Regions from separate parts of the Bacillus nitroreducens genome, predicted to be linked through region 2. Evidence: a T-box and tRNA genes for the amino acid it is inferred to sense, from the RefSeq annotation. Region 2 holds a T-box; the other holds one or more tRNA genes.
What was found. The T-box of region 2 lies ahead of ileS (isoleucine--tRNA ligase). A T-box ahead of a tRNA ligase gene usually reads a tRNA of that ligase, here a tRNA-Ile.
Positions count from the first base shown of each region.

Region 1: it encodes a tRNA-Ile, which carries the amino acid that the T-box ahead of ileS (isoleucine--tRNA ligase) is inferred to sense. The anticodon was not compared.

Region 1 covers NZ_CAXHYI020000003.1:2,053,541-2,057,929, reverse strand. Annotated here, with positions in the region: gene ACWPVE_RS13875 (TIGR00266 family protein) at 1-486, shown strand, start outside; gene ACWPVE_RS13870 (hypothetical protein) at 535-708, shown strand; tRNA gene ACWPVE_RS13865 (tRNA-Glu) at 887-958, opposite strand; tRNA gene ACWPVE_RS13860 (tRNA-Ser) at 985-1,075, opposite strand; tRNA gene ACWPVE_RS13855 (tRNA-Asn) at 1,081-1,155, opposite strand; tRNA gene ACWPVE_RS13850 (tRNA-Ile) at 1,164-1,240, opposite strand; tRNA gene ACWPVE_RS13845 (tRNA-Gly) at 1,251-1,324, opposite strand; tRNA gene ACWPVE_RS13840 (tRNA-His) at 1,336-1,411, opposite strand; tRNA gene ACWPVE_RS13835 (tRNA-Phe) at 1,438-1,510, opposite strand; tRNA gene ACWPVE_RS13830 (tRNA-Asp) at 1,519-1,594, opposite strand; tRNA gene ACWPVE_RS13825 (tRNA-Met) at 1,798-1,874, opposite strand; tRNA gene ACWPVE_RS13820 (tRNA-Ser) at 2,046-2,138, opposite strand; tRNA gene ACWPVE_RS13815 (tRNA-Ile) at 2,158-2,234, opposite strand; tRNA gene ACWPVE_RS13810 (tRNA-Met) at 2,252-2,328, opposite strand; tRNA gene ACWPVE_RS13805 (tRNA-Ala) at 2,357-2,432, opposite strand; tRNA gene ACWPVE_RS13800 (tRNA-Pro) at 2,449-2,525, opposite strand; tRNA gene ACWPVE_RS13795 (tRNA-Arg) at 2,529-2,605, opposite strand; tRNA gene ACWPVE_RS13790 (tRNA-Leu) at 2,620-2,708, opposite strand; tRNA gene ACWPVE_RS13785 (tRNA-Gly) at 2,727-2,801, opposite strand; tRNA gene ACWPVE_RS13780 (tRNA-Leu) at 2,806-2,886, opposite strand; tRNA gene ACWPVE_RS13775 (tRNA-Lys) at 2,901-2,976, opposite strand; tRNA gene ACWPVE_RS13770 (tRNA-Thr) at 2,981-3,056, opposite strand; tRNA gene ACWPVE_RS13765 (tRNA-Val) at 3,071-3,146, opposite strand; rRNA gene rrf (5S ribosomal RNA) at 3,156-3,271, opposite strand; rRNA gene ACWPVE_RS13755 (23S ribosomal RNA) at 3,413-4,389, opposite strand, start outside.
Region 2 covers NZ_CAXHYI020000003.1:3,668,050-3,672,438, forward strand. Annotated here, with positions in the region: gene ileS (isoleucine--tRNA ligase) at 1-2,245, opposite strand, end outside; T-box leader at 2,342-2,605, opposite strand; gene ACWPVE_RS21785 (DivIVA domain-containing protein) at 2,666-3,166, opposite strand; gene ACWPVE_RS21790 (YlmH family RNA-binding protein) at 3,266-4,039, opposite strand; gene ACWPVE_RS21795 (YggT family protein) at 4,102-4,362, opposite strand; gene ACWPVE_RS21800 (cell division protein SepF) at 4,369-4,389, opposite strand, start outside.

The DNA of each region.
Region 1 (4,389 bases), 1.6 Mb from region 2:
GATTTAAGCATGCTTGGTGGAAAAGTAGTTTGTCAAAAAGATGCTTTTCTCTGTGCAGCAAAAGGCGTATCAGTTGGAATTGACTTTCAACGCAAATTAGGTACTGGCTTCTTCGGTGGTGAGGGATTCATTATGCAAAAACTTGAAGGAGATGGACTAGCTTTTTTACATGCAGGTGGGACCATTCATAGAAAAGAACTGCAACCAGGAGAATTACTTCGTATAGACACAGGCTGTTTAGTCGGAATGACAAAAGATGTAAATTATAATATCGAGTATGTTGGTAAAATAAAAACAGCCTTTTTTGGTGGAGAAGGGTTATTCTACGCAACCGTCAGAGGGCCTGGAACAGTTTGGGTTCAGTCACTGCCCTTCAGCCGTCTTGCAGACCGAATCTTTGCTAGTGCACCTAAAAATGGAGGAAACACTGGTGAAGGTAGCATACTAGGTGGAATTGGTAATTTATTAAACGGTGATAACAGATAGAATAATTACGGTCATATCTGGGAGGATAATAAGTGGAGGTGGGAAAAGGTGAAACGTAAAGATGAAGTAAAGAGCAACCCCGTTGTTCCACTATTTGATGCACCTGATGATAAAATACTTGCATTTGATATGTTTCGTGGTGTCTCACCAGGACTCTTTTCCGATGTTGATCTAGATAATCCTGGGAAAAAAATTGAAGATGATATCATTAGCCAAGACTAAAACACCTTTACGGGTGTTTTTCTTTTGGAACAAAGTGTAGTTGAATACGTTCTCACAGTTTATTTGAAGTCATTCTACTATTGGTTTTATTTACACTTGGACCGTGAGAATACGATCTTAAATGTTTCAAGTAAAATGCAAATAAAAAAGCGCCATGAGGAAACCTCATAACGCTTGATGACCCGTACGGGATTCGAACCCGTGTTACCGCCGTGAAAGGGCGGTGTCTTAACCGCTTGACCAACGGGCCATAATATTCATCTATATAAAGTATCATGGCGGAGAAGGAGGGATTTGAACCCTCGCGCCGCTTACGCGACCTACACCCTTAGCAGGGGCGCCTCTTCAGCCACTTGAGTACTTCCCCAAAAATGGCTCCACAGGTAGGATTCGAACCTACGACCGATCGGTTAACAGCCGATAGCTCTACCACTGAGCTACTGTGGAATAATATATGGTGGGCCTAAATGGACTCGAACCATCGACCTCACGCTTATCAGGCGTGCGCTCTAACCAGCTGAGCTATAGGCCCATTTAATAATTGGAGCGGGTGATGAGAATCGAACTCACGACATCAGCTTGGAAGGCTGAGGTTTTACCATTAAACTACACCCGCATTTTGTCATATGGGGCGGCTGATGGGAATCGAACCCACGAATGTCGGAACCACAATCCGATGCGTTAACCACTTCGCCACAACCGCCATTAATCTTTATGGAATTAGTAAGGTGGCTCAGGACGGAATCGAACCGCCGACACAAGGATTTTCAGTCCTTTGCTCTACCGACTGAGCTACTGAGCCACTGCATATGGCGGTCCCGACCGGGATCGAACCGGCGATCTCCTGCGTGACAGGCAGGCATGTTAACCGCTACACCACGGGACCTTTTTTTCTTAATAAAAACTTTCAATACACAATACTTGTAATAACTGTCCCTTCCTCTACTAGCTTATTCGAGATGTTTTGTCCGTCGGGACAACTCGTAGCTTACTCGATGAAGTGTCGCTCGTCGCTACACCACGGGACCTTTTTTTCAGAAAGACAAATACTATTTTACGATAGTTTCTAGTAAGTGTCAAGAGTTTTTTTGGTTGCGGGGGCAGGATTTGAACCTACGACCTTCGGGTTATGAGCCCGACGAGCTACCAGACTGCTCCACCCCGCGATAATAGAAAATTATATAATACCTTGTTATGCGACTAGTTTATTATTTACTGTCCCTTCCTCTACTAGCTAATCAAGAAGCTATATCCGTCGGGACAACTCGTAGTTATTTCGATGATGCAACGCTCGTTGCTCCACCCCGCGCTAATAACAAACTATTTCAAAATAAATATGGCGGAGGAAGAGGGATTCGAACCCCCGCGGGCTTTAACACCCCTGTCGGTTTTCAAGACCGATCCCTTCAGCCGGACTTGGGTATTCCTCCACATATAAAAAGTTGTAACTGGTGGACCTTGTAGGACTCGAACCTACGACCGGACGGTTATGAGCCGTCTGCTCTAACCAGCTGAGCTAAAGGTCCTAGATATTTAATATTAATGGTAGCGGCGGAGGGGATCGAACCCCCGACCTCACGGGTATGAACCGTACGCTCTAGCCAGCTGAGCTACACCGCCATAAATAATTATACTTTTAAGAGTCTATTGGTGGAGCCTAGCGGGATCGAACCGCTGACCTCCTGCGTGCAAGGCAGGCGCTCTCCCAGCTGAGCTAAGGCCCCAAATGGATTATATTAATGGTCGGGAAGACAGGATTCGAACCTGCGACCCCTTGGTCCCAAACCAAGTGCTCTACCAAGCTGAGCTACTTCCCGTAATGGCGCGCCCGAAAGGAGTCGAACCCATAACCTTCTGATCCGTAGTCAGACGCTCTATCCAATTGAGCTACGGGCGCATTTACTATTAAAATGGTGCCGAGGACCGGAATCGAACCGGTACGGTAGTCACCTACCGCAGGATTTTAAGTCCTGTGCGTCTGCCAGTTCCGCCACCCCGGCAATTTAGTAAATAACTTCTGGAGCGGAAGACGGGATTCGAACCCGCGACCCCCACCTTGGCAAGGTGGTGTTCTACCACTGAACTACTTCCGCATAATGCGGGTGAAGGGACTCGAACCCCCACGTCAAAGACACTAGATCCTAAGTCTAGCGCGTCTGCCAATTCCGCCACACCCGCATATTTAAATAAAATGGTGAGCCATGAAGGATTCGAACCTTCGACCCTCTGATTAAAAGTCAGATGCTCTACCGACTGAGCTAATGGCTCTAAATGGTGCCGGCTAGAGGACTTGAACCCCCAACCTACTGATTACAAGTCAGTTGCTCTACCAATTGAGCTAAACCGGCACATTTAGGAATTATGGTGGAGGATGACGGGATCGAACCGCCGACCCCCTGCTTGTAAGGCAGGTGCTCTCCCAGCTGAGCTAATCCTCCATCTTTTCAACCTAGCAACGTCCTACTCTCACAGGGGCAATGCCCCAACTACCATCGGCGCTGAAGAACTTAACTTCCGTGTTCGGTATGGGAACGGGTGTGACCTCTTCGCTATCGTCACTAGATAAGATAAAGACAAGATATATTATACTATCTTCTCAAAAAAATGCAAGAAGAAATTTTCATTCCTTCAAAACTAGATAACGTACGCACATTCATTCATTTGTCTTGCTACGGCTCCTATACAGTCGCCTTCGCAATTCTATTTGGTTAAGTCCTCGATCGATTAGTATCAGTCAGCTGCACATGTCACCATGCTTCCACCTCTGACCTATCAACCTCGTCATCTTCGAGGGATCTTACTAGTTTAACACTATGGGAAATCTCATCTTGAGGGGGGCTTCATGCTTAGATGCTTTCAGCACTTATCCCTTCCACACATAGCTACCCAGCTATGCCCTTGGCAGGACAACTGGTACACCAGCGGTGTGTCCATCCCGGTCCTCTCGTACTAAGGACAGCTCCTCTCAAATTTCCTACGCCCACGACGGATAGGGACCGAACTGTCTCACGACGTTCTGAACCCAGCTCGCGTACCGCTTTAATGGGCGAACAGCCCAACCCTTGGGACCGACTACAGCCCCAGGATGCGATGAGCCGACATCGAGGTGCCAAACCTCCCCGTCGATGTGGACTCTTGGGGGAGATAAGCCTGTTATCCCCGGGGTAGCTTTTATCCGTTGAGCGATGGCCCTTCCATGCGGAACCACCGGATCACTAAGCCCGACTTTCGTCCCTGCTCGACTTGTAGGTCTCGCAGTCAAGCTCCCTTGTGCCTTTACACTCTACGAATGATTTCCAACCATTCTGAGGGAACCTTTGGGCGCCTCCGTTACTCTTTAGGAGGCGACCGCCCCAGTCAAACTGCCCACCTGACACTGTCTCCAAGGCCGATAAGGCCTTCGGGTTAGAATTTCAATACAGCCAGGGTAGTATCCCACCGACGCCTCCACCGAAGCTAGCGCTCCGGCTTCCAAGGCTCCTACCTATCCTGTACAAGCTGTACCAAAATTCAATATCAGGTTGCAGTAAAGCTCCACGGGGTCTTTCCGTCCTGTCGCGGGTAACCTGCATCTTCACAGGTACTATAATTTCACCGAGTCTCTCGTTGAGACAGTGCCCAGATCGTTACACCTTTCGTGCGGGTCAGAACTTACCTGACAAGGAATTTCGCTACCTTAGG
Region 2 (4,389 bases):
ATAGTGCCTCATATAAAACTGTTTGAATGGAGCGACGATCATGCTGGTTAGCTGGTTCGATATATAAAATATCCTTCGCAAAGTCTAAATAGAATGAACTTAACTCAATTGTACAGAAATTATGAACAGAATGATAAACTCCCGCAAATTCATAATTTTCATAAGATGATTTAACCTTGTCAATTAAATTATTTAACTTAACAAGAATATAACGGTCTACTTCACGTAGTTCATTTACTGGAACTGCATCTGTTTTTGGATTGAAATCATTTAAGTTACCTAGTAAGAATCTGAATGTGTTTCTAATTTTACGATATACCTCTGCTACTTGTTTTAAAATAGCATCAGATACACGTACATCTGATTGATAGTCCACTGAAGCTACCCAAAGTCGTAAAATATCTGCTCCAAGCTGTTTCATAACCTTTTCAGGAACTACAACGTTGCCTAATGACTTACTCATCTTACGACCTTCCCCATCAAGGGCAAAACCGTGGCTAAGCACACCTTTATATGGTGCCTTGCCTGTTACAGCTACAGCAGTAGATAATGATGAGTTAAACCAACCACGATATTGGTCAGATCCTTCTAAATAAAGGTCTGCAGGACGTTGTAACTCGTCTCTTTCTAAGAGAACTGCTTGATGGGATGATCCAGAGTCAAACCATACGTCCATAATGTCAGTTTCTTTAGTGAAAATACCATTCGGACTAGATTCATGTGTAAACCCTTCTGGTAATAAATCTTTTGCTTCACGTTCAAACCAAACATTTGAACCATATTCTCTAAATAAATTTGATACGTGGTTAATTGTCTCATCCGTGATAATTGGTTCTCCATTTTCACCATAAAAGACTGGTATTGGAACTCCCCATGCACGTTGACGTGAAATACACCAGTCACCTCGGTCACGAACCATATTATAAAGTCTTGTTTCGCCCCATGCTGGAACCCATTTTGTTTCTTTAACAGCTTCCATTAACTCATTTCTAAAATCTTTAATCGAAGCAAACCATTGAGCTGTAGCTCTAAAGATCGTTGGCTTCTTCGTACGCCAATCATGTGGATATGAGTGAGTAATGAAGGAAAGCTTTAATAACGCTCCAACTTCATTTAATTTTTCTGTAATTGGCTTATTTGCCTCATCATAAAATAATCCTTCAAAACCTTCTGCTTCTGCAGTCATATACCCTTTTTCGTCAACAGGACATACAACGCCAATTCCGTATTTTTGTCCAACGATAAAGTCATCTTCCCCGTGACCAGGTGCTGTATGTACACATCCAGTACCTGCATCAGTGGTAACATGTTCTCCTAACATGACTAGAGAGTCGCGACCGTAGATTGGATGTTGGGCAACAACATGTTCTAATTCACGGCCTTTTAATGTTTTAACAACCGTTACTTCTTCCCAACCAATTTCTTTGGTAACAGATTCTAGTAACGCGGAAGCAACAACAAATTTATTGTTGTCAACACTCACGACACTATACTCTAGGTCAGGGTGTACACTAATTCCAAGGTTTGCTGGAATTGTCCACGGTGTTGTTGTCCAGATAATGATTTTTTCGTCACCTTCTAATACACCTTTGCCATCCTTAATAGGGAATGCAACATAGATAGACGGAGAACGCTTGTCTTGGTATTCAATTTCTGCTTCTGCAAGTGCTGATTCACTTGATGGAGACCAGTACACTGGCTTGAGTCCTTTATAGATATACCCCTTTTTAGCCATTTCACCGAACACTTTGATTTGTTGGGCTTCATATTCAGGCTTTAAAGTAATATAAGGATTTTCCCAATCCCCACGAACTCCAAGACGTTTGAATTGTTCTCGTTGATTATTGATTTGCTCATATGCATATTCTTCACATAATTTGCGGAATTCTGCTACACTCATCGCCTTGCGATTTACTTTTTTATTTTTTGTTAATGCAGTTTCAATTGGAAGACCGTGTGTATCCCATCCTGGAACGTATGGTGCAGAGTAACCATTCATTGATTTAAAACGAACAATCATGTCCTTGATGATTTTGTTTAATGCATGCCCCATATGAATGTCACCATTTGCATATGGAGGGCCATCATGCAGGACAAATAAAGGACGACCTTTTGTACGTTCTTGAACTTTTTGATAAATGTTCATTTTTTCCCATTTTTCTTGAATCTGTGGTTCACGATTTGGAAGATTTCCACGCATTGGGAAATCCGTTTTTGGCATTAATAATGTGTCTTTGTAATCCATTTACCATTTCCTCCTAATATGATTGAAACTTACCTCGCAGCTTTTGATGAACATGGTACAAATACGAAATGTATACAAAAAAGCCTTCTCATCCCAAAAAGGGACGAGAAGGCTCTCGCGGTACCACCCTTATAGACGAATATACTTCATTCGTCCACTCGACATTCGTAACGTGAATGATTCGCGAAATGCTTACTTAGAAATGTTTAAATTCTATAGGTTTAAACACTATATTTGTTCAGCACCGAACTCCAGGGTGATTTTCATTCTTATCACTTATATCAGGCTTCCACCGTCCCTGACTCGCTTTCACATTATAATAAGTCTAATAAGAACTACTGTCCCTTTCATAGCTGCATGTTATTTAATTAGTTGTTTTAAAATTATATGCGTATCGAATCAAAGAGTCAAGTGTGCAAACTAGTTTTCTTCTGATTCTGCAAAAACGGGCTCTACATTGTATTCCATCAAATGATCCCAATCATCGTTGTTCAGTAAATCTAATTGTGCTTCAATCAACATTTTAAATCGATTTCGGAATACTTTTGATTGTTTCTTCAATTCTTCGATTTCAATTGATATCTTCCTAGATTTAGCCAATGCCTCATTAATAATACGATCTGCATTTTTTTCGGCTTCTTTTACGATTAGCTTTGCTTCTTTTGAAGCATTTCGTTTTACCTCTTCAGCTGTTTCTTGAGCGATTAGAATTGATTTATTCAACGTTTCTTCGATATTTGTAAAATGTCCAAGTTTTTCATTTAGTTCTGATAATTTTGATTCAAGTTCCTTTTTTTCGCGAATAACCATTTCGTAATCTTTTATGACTTGATCAAGAAACTCATTAACTTCGTCCTCATCATAGCCGCGAAAACCTTTATTAAATTCCTTATTATGGATATCTAATGGCGTTAAAGGCACGGGTGCCACCTCCAAATAGTATTAAATAGAAAACAACCTTTATATGAATGATACTTTACAATTCGACAAAAAAGAAGGAATTCCTGCATTCTTTTCGATTTATTTTTGTCTACCTACAATAATTCTCCATTTGTCTTTTTTAGTTTTTCCATCAATGGAATGTAGCTTACTTCTTCCATGTCCTCGAACAGAAAGGACATCATGTTCTTTACATTCAAATGAAGTTTGCTCGATTTTCTTCCAATTTACTTTAACAAGTCCATTTTCAATTAAAGCTTGTACTTTTTGTCTAGAAATATTGAGTATGGACGAAAGTACAGTGTCTAAGCGTAATGAAGAAACAGTTACAGTCTGTTCTGTCCACTCTTCAGTTATTTCCAGTAAATCACTCGCATTAATTTCTGTTAACGTAATTGCTGCTTTTCCCACTGAAGTCAAATTCATACGTACGTAGTCCGCAATTTCTTGAGCCACTATAATTTGAATGCGTTCACCTTGAGTAAGTATATCACCGAATTTTGAACGTTTTAAACCTAGTGACATTAAGGAACCAAGCACTTTTCGATGATCCACTGTCACAAATTTCACAGGGTACTTTAACTCGAAAAAGGATAGCTGATAGTCTGTTTCAGTAGGTGTAAAATAAGATGGGTATAAAAATGCACGTTGTCTTTCCAGCCCCTTTATTCCACCAAAAAATTCAACTTGTGTATCTCCATTTGTACCGATCACCTTTTGTACGATTTCCTGTTCACGTGGATCAAGGAAGTCAGTTAGCTTTGGGCTATATTGGTTCTCCACAGTCTGCTTCCATTCCAAGACCTGATCAATGAATGCATGTTCTTCTTTACGAAAATGTTGATATAAATTCATATGTATATAAACCTCATTTTTAATGCAGAAAAGGGACCTTGGATAAGGCCCTTTTTTATTTTTTAGAACATACTTTGTAAGGCATAAATTCCTCTACCTGCGAAATTAAGAACTAAAATTGCAACAATTGGAGAAATATCGATCATTCCTAATGGTGGAATGAACCTTCGAAACGGCTCTAGATATGGCTCACAAATTCTAGCAAGGAATTGGCCAATCCCAGACTCCCTTGCATTCGGAAACCATGACATCAAAATATAAATAATGAGCGCATATGAATAAAGTACAAGTACCTGACTTAAAATAGCGAAAATAATTCCCATATTCGTCTACCACCCCTTTTCAGCATA